4 regions of the Nonomuraea sp. NPDC059023 genome follow, and region 4 is predicted to be linked to each of the others. Evidence: riboswitches for the same ligand, from Rfam matches in the RefSeq annotation. Region 4 holds a riboswitch; each other region holds the start of a gene.
What was found. A riboswitch is a leader RNA that binds a small molecule or an ion and turns the genes downstream of it on or off. The one in region 4 is predicted to bind cobalamin.
Positions count from the first base shown of each region.

Region 1 (2,192 bases), on a different contig from region 4:
GCGGGAGGTACGGGTCTGGGTGGCCAAGGGGCTCGGCATCATCGGCAAGCCCGCGCCCGTGCTGGAGACGCTGGCCGCCGACGCCGACCCGCTGGTCAGGGCCGCCGCCCTGGAGTCGTCGGCCGGTGCGGGCGGGCCGCTGGTGGCGGCGGCCGTACAGGCGATGGACGACCCGCGGTGGCAGGTGCGGGTGGGCGCGGCCCGCGCGCTCGCCGCCGACCGCGCCAGCGCGCTGCCGCCGCTCGTGGCGGCGCTGTCGGACGAGAACCTCGACGTGCGCAAGGCGGCCGTGCTGGCGCTGACCCGCTGGGCCGGCACGGCGGCAGCGGGCGCGGCGCTGGAGGCGGCGCTGGGCGATCCGGACGCCGACGTGCGCGCTTACGCGCGACGGGCGCTGGCCGGGTAGCGCCGCCACGCCGCCTCTCCATCCCTCAGGCCGGTCAGCCGGTCGATTCCGGCTCGGCCGACGGCGAGACCACGCTGCCGTCGTCCGCGTTGACCTTGACCTTCGCCTTGGTGCCGTCGGCGGCGGTCACGTCGGCCTCCCAGACCACCGTGCCGTTGTCCCTGTCCAGGGACAGCTCGGTGATCTTGCCGTCCGGGTACTCGCCGGCGACCTTCTCCGCGGCGTCGGAGTAGCTGGTCTTGGCCGCCTCGGCGCGCGCCTTGTGCTTGGCCTTCTCCGCGTCGTCGTCGGCCTCCGCGGACGGCGTGCCGACGACCTTCCAGGTCATCGCGTCGACCCGGACCTTGCTCTCGGCGCCGTCCGCGCCGATGACGGTGACCTTCCACACGCCGTTGTCGGAGTCCAGGCCGGTGACCGTACCTTCGACGGAGGCCAGCGCGGCCTCGCCCGCCTTCTTGATGTCGTCGGCACCGGTACCGGCGCCCGGCGAGCCCATGTCGCTGGGATCGGCCGGCGGTGTGGCAGGACTCTGGACGGCGAGGCCGGCGGTGTTCTGGGCGCCCCCGGAACCGCAGGCCGCGATCGTGAACAGCGCGGCGGCGGCCGCGGCCGCGCGAATAGCGTACTTCTTAGAATTTTCCCCCATGACGTGCACGCTGCCCCGAATATCTCCTAGGCATTCCCGCAGGTCAGTAGATCATGAAGACGTACGGCCGGGCGGGCAGCGCTCCGGATATGCCACGATAGATCCCGAAATAGGCGACGGCGGATCGAGGAAGCCGGTGTGAACCCGGCGCGGTCCCGCCACTGTGATCGGCGAGCGAGCCCCGACGAAGCCACTGCCCCCGCGGGCGGGAAGGCCGGGGTGAGCGTTGACCCGAGAGCCAGGAGACTCACGCGGTCGCCACCTCACGACCTTGGGGCGGATCTCCCCATGAGAGGAACGGTGGACGGCATGTCCTTCCCCGCGAGCCCGCGCGCGCTCGTACCCCTGCTCGTCGCCTCGGCCCTGCTGGCCGGCTGTGCGAGCACCCCCGCACCCGCCGCCGAGCAGGCGGCCGGAGCCCCCGCCGGATTCCCCGTCACCGTCGTGAGCTGCGGCGTCAGCACCACCTACGAACGGCCGCCCCGCCGGGCCGTCGCGCTCAACCAGCACGCCACCGAGATCATGCTCGCGCTCGGGCTGGAGAAGTCGATGGCGGGCACCGCTTACCTCGATGACGCGATCTTGCCCGAGTACAAGGCGGCATATGACCGGATCAAGGTACTGGCCAAGGAGTACCCCTCCTTCGAGGCGTTGCTCTCGGCCGAGCCGGACTTCGTCTACGGCGGCTTCGAGAGCGCCTTCGACGCCAAGGAGGGCCGCGGCCGGGACGTGCTGGCCAAGTCCGGCATCGACACCCACGTCAACTCCGAGGAGTGCCCGAACGGCCCGGTCACCGCGGCCCAGGCCGAGGAGGAGATCCGTACCATCGGCCGCGTCTTCGGCGTCGGCGAGCGCGCGGAGCGGCAGGTCACCGCCATGCGCACCGTCCTGGACGGCGTCAAGAAGAAGCTCGGCGACGTCGAGCCGGCCAAGGTGTTCGTCTACGACTCCGGCGACAAGACCGCCTTCACCGCGGGCGGCGCCGGGATCGGCAACGAGATGATCAAGCTGGCCGGCGGCGCCAACCTCTTCGCCGACCTGCCCAAGGCCTGGGGAAACGTCTCCTTCGAGCAGGTCGCCGAACGCGCGCCCGAGATCATCGTCATCTACGACTACGGCCAGACCACGGTCGAGGCCAAG
Region 1 covers NZ_JBHYIO010000045.1:31,027-33,218, reverse strand. The annotation lists gene ACFWYW_RS49260 (fumarate reductase/succinate dehydrogenase flavoprotein subunit) at 1-406, shown strand, start outside; gene ACFWYW_RS49255 (PepSY domain-containing protein) at 441-1,052, opposite strand; cobalamin riboswitch at 1,179-1,301, shown strand; gene ACFWYW_RS49250 (ABC transporter substrate-binding protein) at 1,341-2,192, shown strand, end outside.
Region 1: linked by a shared signal. The riboswitch ahead of ACFWYW_RS49250 (ABC transporter substrate-binding protein) and the one ahead of ACFWYW_RS44680 (ABC transporter substrate-binding protein) in region 4 are both predicted to bind cobalamin.

Region 2 (2,192 bases), on a different contig from region 4:
GCGCTGCTGGCCAAGTACGGCCACCGGGCCGACGACGCGCCCCCGGACGCCCGCCCGCTCTACATCAGGATGTTCGCGCTGCCGGCCGATGATACGTGAAGAGTGCCCCCCGATGTGTAACACCGTGTGATCTGCCAATAACCTCATGTAATGGGAGGTCTATCGGGGTTCGGGGAGGGGCATCATGCGGCGTCGGCAGTTCTTCGCACTCGGGCTCGGCCTGGCCGCCTGTGCCTCCGGATGCGCCACCGCGGGTGGCGGCGCGCACGGCCTCGGCCCCGTCGGCGTCGTCCCCGGCGGTGAGCGATGGGCCCCGGTCGCGCAGGCTCTCTACCGCACCCTGCGCAGGACCGGCTACCCCGCCACCGGCACGGGCGGCACGACCACGGTCACCGTCACCGGCCTGCCCGCGCTGGCCGCCGCCGAGCTGAACGACCAGCGCCCCATGCACGTCACCACCACGCCGCTGGCCAGGCTCACCGGCAACGTCGAGGTGCTGGTGGTGCCGGCCAACTCGCGGCTCAAGGACTTCGACGCCTTCGCCGCCCACCTGCTGGCCCAGCCGGAGCGCACCTACCTGGCCGGCGGGCCCCTGGGTGAGCCCGATCACCTGCTGTTCGGCCTGGTCGCGCAGGGGCTCGGCGTGGACGTCAGGAAGATCGACTACACCGGCTACCCGGGCGCCCAGGAGGTGGCGGCGGCCATGCAGGGCGGCAAGGTCGCGGCGGCCACCGGGCGGCTGCGCGACTGGCGGGCCCGGCTCGACTCCGGCCGGATCAGGCCGCTGGCCGTCTCCTCGGCCGCCCGGGTCCCCGGCGTCGATGCCCCGACGCTCCTGGAGTGCGGGGTGCGGGTCGACTTCGCCGACTGGTGCGCGGTGGTCGGGCCCGCCGCGATGGACGGCGAACGGCGGGGCGCCGCGGTGCGCATGATGGAGGACGCGACCCGGTCGGCGCCGTGGCACGAGGCCTGCCGTAACGGGGGCTGGGAGGCCATCCCGCTCAGCGGCGACGACTTCGCCACGTGGCTGGCCACCGAGTCCGCCCGTACCCGCAGAGTACTCCGTGAACTCGGCATGCTCGACACGCCGAGCACAACATACCGGGGATAGTTGCGGGATCGGCCACTAGATGTAGGATCCTGCACTGTCGCTGGTTCGCCTCCCCGGAGGCGGAGCAAAAGGGAACCTGGTGCGATTCCAGGGCTGCCCCGCAGCGGTAAGCGGGAACGACCGCCGTCATGAGCACTGGACCCAGGTCCGGGAAGCGACGGCCAGTAGGACTCACGCGTTGAGACGCCCGCGAGCCCGAAGACCTGCCAGCGGTTGTCTTGTCCATTGGGCCTCGAGGGAGGGCCCGGGGGCTGCGCGGCCGGGGGATCTCCGTGCTTGCCGCGTGCGCTCTCGCGTGCCTTCGCAGGGGGAAAGCTCGCTCGCGAGGAGTGTTGCACGTGACGCAGATCGTTGAGATGGATCGGCGGCTGGCCATCGAGGAGGCGGCGGCGCGCGTGATCGCCGACCCGGCCAACTCCCGGGTCGCCGCGCGGCTGCTGGCCGAAGAGATCGCCGACGAGGCGGCCGGCCACGGTGTCCGCTCGTTCTCGGACTCCATCGCCGCCACGCACGCGGCCGGGCTGATCCAGGACGCGCTCGCCGACTTCGTCCGGCGAAATCGTGAACAGCTGGACGCGCTCATCGACGCCGACGCCGACGAGCGGTTCGAGTACTTCGGCCTGCGCACGGTCTACGACCGCTACCTGCTGCGCCACCCCGAGAGCCGCAAGGTGCTGGAGCGCCCGCAGCACTTCATGCTCCGCGTCGCCTGCGGCCTGTCCCAGACGGTCGGCGAGGCCGCCGAGCTGTACGCGTTGATGTCGACTTTGTCCTATCTGCCGTCTTCTCCCACGTTGTTCAACTCCGGCGCCCGCCGGCCGCAGCTGTCGTCGTGCTTCCTGCTGGACTCGCCCCGGGACGAGCTGGAGTCCATCTACGACCGGTACGGGCAGGTCGCCCGCCTGTCCAAGTACGCCGGTGGCATCGGCATCTCCTGGACCCGGGTCCGCTCGCGCGGATCGCTCATCAAGGGCACGAACGGGCACTCCAACGGCATCGTGCCGTGGCTGCGCACGCTGGACTCCTCCGTCGCCGCCGTCAACCAGGGCGGCCGGCGCAAGGGCGCGGCCTGCGTCTACCT
Region 2 covers NZ_JBHYIO010000004.1:298,388-300,579, forward strand. The annotation lists gene ACFWYW_RS09555 (ArsR/SmtB family transcription factor) at 1-99, shown strand, start outside; gene ACFWYW_RS09560 (Bug family tripartite tricarboxylate transporter substrate binding protein) at 185-1,111, shown strand; cobalamin riboswitch at 1,136-1,337, shown strand; gene ACFWYW_RS09565 (ribonucleoside-diphosphate reductase subunit alpha) at 1,450-2,192, shown strand, end outside.
Region 2: linked by a shared signal. The riboswitch ahead of ACFWYW_RS09565 (ribonucleoside-diphosphate reductase subunit alpha) and the one ahead of ACFWYW_RS44680 (ABC transporter substrate-binding protein) in region 4 are both predicted to bind cobalamin.

Region 3 (2,192 bases), on a different contig from region 4:
GTCCCGGCCGTCGACCACGAGCTCGGCGCCCTCGCTCACGCCGATCTCCACGTAGTCGCGGACGCGCCGCAGGGCGTCGGAGCCGACCAGCGGGCCGAAGTCGGCGCCGGGGTCGTCGCTGCGGCCCAGGCGCAGCTCGCCGATCCTGGCCACCAGCCGTTCCCGCAGCGCGTCCGCGGTCGCCTGTCCCACGGGGACGGCCACCGAGATGGCCATGCAGCGTTCGCCCGCCGAGCCGTAGCCGGCGCCGATCAGCGCGTCCGCGGCCTGGTCCAGGTCGGCGTCGGGCATGACGATCAGGTGGTTCTTGGCGCCGCCGAAGCACTGGGCGCGCTTGCCGTGCGCGGTGGCGGTCGTGTAGACGTGCTCGGCGACCCGGGTGGAGCCGACGAAGGCGATCGCGGTCACCCTGTCGTCGGTCAGCAGGGTGTCGACAGCGTCCTTGGCGCCGTGGATCACGTTCAGTACACCGGGTGGGAGGCCGGCTTCGGTGAGCAGTTCGGCCAGCCGTACCGGAACTGATGGATCACGCTCGGACGGTTTGAGCACGAAGGCGTTGCCGCAGGCGACGGCGGGGGCCAGTTGCCACAGCGGGATCATGGCGGGGAAGTTGAACGGCGTGATCCCCGCGACCACCCCCAGCGGCCGGCGCATGGAGTAGACGTCGATCCCGCTGCCCGCGTTGTCGGTGAACTCGCCCTTGAGCAGGTGGGGGATGCCCGCGGCGAACTCGACCACCTCCAGGCCGCGCTGGATGTCGCCGTCGGCGTCGGCGACGGTCTTGCCGTGTTCGGACGACAGTAGCCGGGCCAGGGTGTCGCGTTCGGCCTCGACCAGGTGCAGGAACCTCAGCAGCACGCGGGCGCGGCGCTGCGGATTCCACTCCGCCCAGGCCGCCTGGGCTTCGGCGGCGTCGGAGATGGCCGCCCTGGTCTCGTCCGGAGTGGCCAACGGGACTCTGGCCTGGACGGTTCCGGTGTTCGGGTCGTGGACGTCGCCGAAGGTGCCCGAGATGCCGGGGACGTGCTTGCCGCCGATGAAATGGGACAGTTCACGGATCATGGAGCCTGCTTTCGCCAGGTGGACCCGAGGATGGGCATGCAAAGGAGGGCAGGTCAGAGGTGAGTGACCGCCGTCGCCATCGGATCACCTGGGCCGCGGGCGCGTTCCGGTGCCATGCGTGTTCGCTCCATCCTCGTGGACAACACATGCCAGAACTCGCGGCCGGTATCCTGACTCCCGGATCAGCGCACGTCATCCGGCCTTCCCGGCTTTCGCCAGTGGCACTGTCGAGCGATGACGCACATCCCCGGTCACAGTGGCGGGACCGTGCTGGATTCACACCAGCTTCCCTGCACCGCGAGCGTTCCTGTTGAAAATATAGTTGGACGTCCTAGTAAGTCCAGTGCCGGCTTCCCTTGGCTTAGGGTGGGGGTCGCAGTTGGTTCGCCCCGTCAGCCAGGCGAGGCGTCGTAAGAGGGAACCCGGTGCGAATCCGGGACTGCCCCGCAGCGGTGAGTGGGAACGACCGCCGTCACCAGCACTCGGCCCCCGGGGCCGGGGAAGCGACGGCCAGTAGGCATGTGCGACGCGCCCGCGAGTCCGAAGACCTGCCACTGCCCGCGCGCACCCCGCGCGCGGTGCATCGGACGGCCTCGAGGGAGGGCTGGGCGACCACGCGGGCCAGAAGTGTGCCCGCGCCTGGGCCGTGCCTTCGCTCGAACGCCGGGGATGTTCCCCGTGACTCGCGAAGGAGAGTTCCGTGACCGAGCGTTCGCTCGCCACCGTGTACGGCTACCCCCGCCAGGGACCCGGCCGCGAACTGAAGAAGGCCGTCGAAGGCTACTGGGCGGGCCGGATCACCGCCGCCGAGCTGGAAGCCGCCGCCGCCGGCCTGCGCCGCGCCGCCTGGCGTGAGCTCACCGACGCCGGCCTCGGCGAAGTCCCCTCCGGCGACTTCTCGCTGTACGACCACGTGCTGGACACCACCGTCATGGTCGGCGCGATCCCCGAGCGGCACCGGGCGGCCGTGGAGGCCGACCCGCTGGCCGGCTACTTCGCCATGGCCCGCGGCACCCAGGACGTGGCGCCGCTGGAGATGACCAAGTGGTTCGACACCAACTACCACTACCTGGTCCCCGAGCTCGGCCCTGACACCGTCTTCACCGCCAACCCCGGCAAGCAGGCCGCCG
Region 3 covers NZ_JBHYIO010000012.1:257,474-259,665, forward strand. The annotation lists gene ACFWYW_RS22445 (CoA-acylating methylmalonate-semialdehyde dehydrogenase) at 1-1,062, opposite strand, end outside; cobalamin riboswitch at 1,205-1,377, opposite strand; cobalamin riboswitch at 1,443-1,616, shown strand; gene metE (5-methyltetrahydropteroyltriglutamate--homocysteine S-methyltransferase) at 1,763-2,192, shown strand, end outside.
Region 3: linked by a shared signal. The riboswitch ahead of ACFWYW_RS22445 (CoA-acylating methylmalonate-semialdehyde dehydrogenase) and the one ahead of ACFWYW_RS44680 (ABC transporter substrate-binding protein) in region 4 are both predicted to bind cobalamin.

Region 4 (2,192 bases):
TGACCGTCGGCTCCTGGAACGCCCACCAGCTCAACGGCGGGACGACCTACACCGTCGACACCTGGGGCGGCCACGGCGGCGCCGTACTGTCGCACATGAACCTCACCGCACAGGCGTTGCGTATCAAGAGAGAGAGCCCCAACTGCAGCGGCGACACCCCCAAGCCCTGGTGTGTCGGCGTCGACTTTCCCACTCCGATCGGCCGGAGCGTCCGGCTGATCTCGCTGAACCCGGTCATGATCCCCGCCTGCTACTCCTGGCGTGCCGGTGGGGGCGGCGAGCGCTGCTGAGTCACACCCTGTCGTACTCATGAAAGGAATCCGTGAAAAGGATCACCGTGTGCCGGGACTGCTGCTGCGGCAGCGTCCGGAAGGTGCCCGCCCTCGACCATGACGAGCAGATCCGCCGGCTGGCGGAGGTCTCCGACGTCCGCGTCACCGACTGCCTCGACGTGTGCGACCAGGCCAACGTCGTCATCGTGCAGCCGACGCCGGAGGGGCGGGCCGCCGGCGGTCGTCCGGTGTGGCTTGCGCTGGTCAACGACGAGGGCGCCACCACGGACGTCGCCGACTGGATCAGCGCCGGCGGCCCAGGACTGGTCCCGCTGCCGCCCATCCTCGAACTGCACCGCTTCACACCGCCTCGACGTCTTCGCCCACGGGCATCGGACCGGACCGAGCTCATTGCGTTTCTTGGAGAGTCCTAGTCGTGCACGAGGAATCGTGGGCTGGTCAAGGCCGGTTCCCCTCGACACGGCTTCGCCCGGATAAGTCCTGAAGACGTGTGCGACGATATCGGCGTAGGCGACGGCGGAACGAGGAAGCCGGTGTGAATCCGGCGCGGTCCCGCCACTGTGATCGGCGAGCGTGCCCCGACAATGCCACTGCCTCTCGTGGGTGGGAAGGCCGGGGTAGGCGCTGACCCGAGAGCCAGGAGACTCACGCGGTCGCCTCCTCGAGAAATTGGGGCGGATCTCCCCAAGAGAGGATGGACCGTGAGCACGACCGTCTCCCTCCTGGAGCGCCGCCCCCTCGCACGCCGTGATCGCTGTCGAGGAATGGCGGTCGCGGCCTTCCCCTCCAGGAGAATCCGTTGGGTTTCTTTCGCCCTGTCGGCGGAGCACTGCTCGCCCTCGCGCTCGTCACCGGCTGCGCGGGTACGGCCCAGCCCGTCAGGCCATCGGCCGCCGCCGACGGCCGCTGCGTCACCGCCTATGACCCGGCCAAGGACTACTTCCCGGCCAAGCAGACGCTGAAGCACGCCGGCAACTTCACCCTCACCTACGCCAGGCACTACCAGACGATCACCGTCAAGCAGCCCACACCCGGTGCCAAGCCGGAGACGTACGTGCTGCTGCGCTGCGGCACGCCCGACCCGAAGGTGGCCGGGGCCACCGTGGTCGAGACCCCCATCGAGTCGCTGTATTCGGCCTCCACCACACACCTGCCCTTCGTCACGGAACTCGGCGTGCTCGACCGGCTCAAAGGCGTGGCCTCCGCCGGGTTCATCACCTCGGCACAGGTGCTGGCGAAGGTGAAGGAGGGCGCCATCACCGAGTACGCCAAGGGTCAGGAGGTCGACACCGAGAAGGTCATCGCCGCCAAGCCGGGCGTGCTGATGACCGGCGGCACCGAGGACAAGGCCTACGGCCCATTGCGCCAGGCAGGTGTCAAGATCGTCGCCAACGCCGAGTGGCTGGAGAGCTCCCCGCTGGGCCGCGCCGAATGGATCAAGCTGATGGCCGCGCTGACCGGCACCGAGCAGCAGGCGACCCAGGTGTTCGACAAGATCGAGAGCGACTACCGGGCGCTGACGGGCAAGGTCAAGGCGGTCACGCCGGTGACGGTGCTGCCCGGCCAGATGTACGAGGGTCAGTGGTCGATCGCCAACGGCGGCAGCTACGTCGCCCAGCTGATCAAGGACGCGGGTGGCAGCTACGCCTGGGCCGACACCCCCGGCCCCGGCAGCAGCACGCTGGACCTGGAGGCGGTGCTGGCCAAGGCCAAGGACGCCAAGGTCTGGCTCGCGACCGCCGCTGAGTGGAAGGGCCTATCGGACGTGGAGAAGGCCGACCCGCGCTACGCCAAGTTCGCCGCCTTCACCTCGGGCGAGATCTGGTCGTCGAACAAGGCGCTCGGACCCGGCGGCGGCAACGACTTCTACGAACGCGGCGTCGCCCGCCCCGACCTGAT
Region 4 covers NZ_JBHYIO010000037.1:74,221-76,412, forward strand. The annotation lists gene ACFWYW_RS44670 (hypothetical protein) at 1-290, shown strand, start outside; gene ACFWYW_RS44675 ((2Fe-2S) ferredoxin domain-containing protein) at 323-706, shown strand; cobalamin riboswitch at 765-961, shown strand; gene ACFWYW_RS44680 (ABC transporter substrate-binding protein) at 1,093-2,192, shown strand, end outside.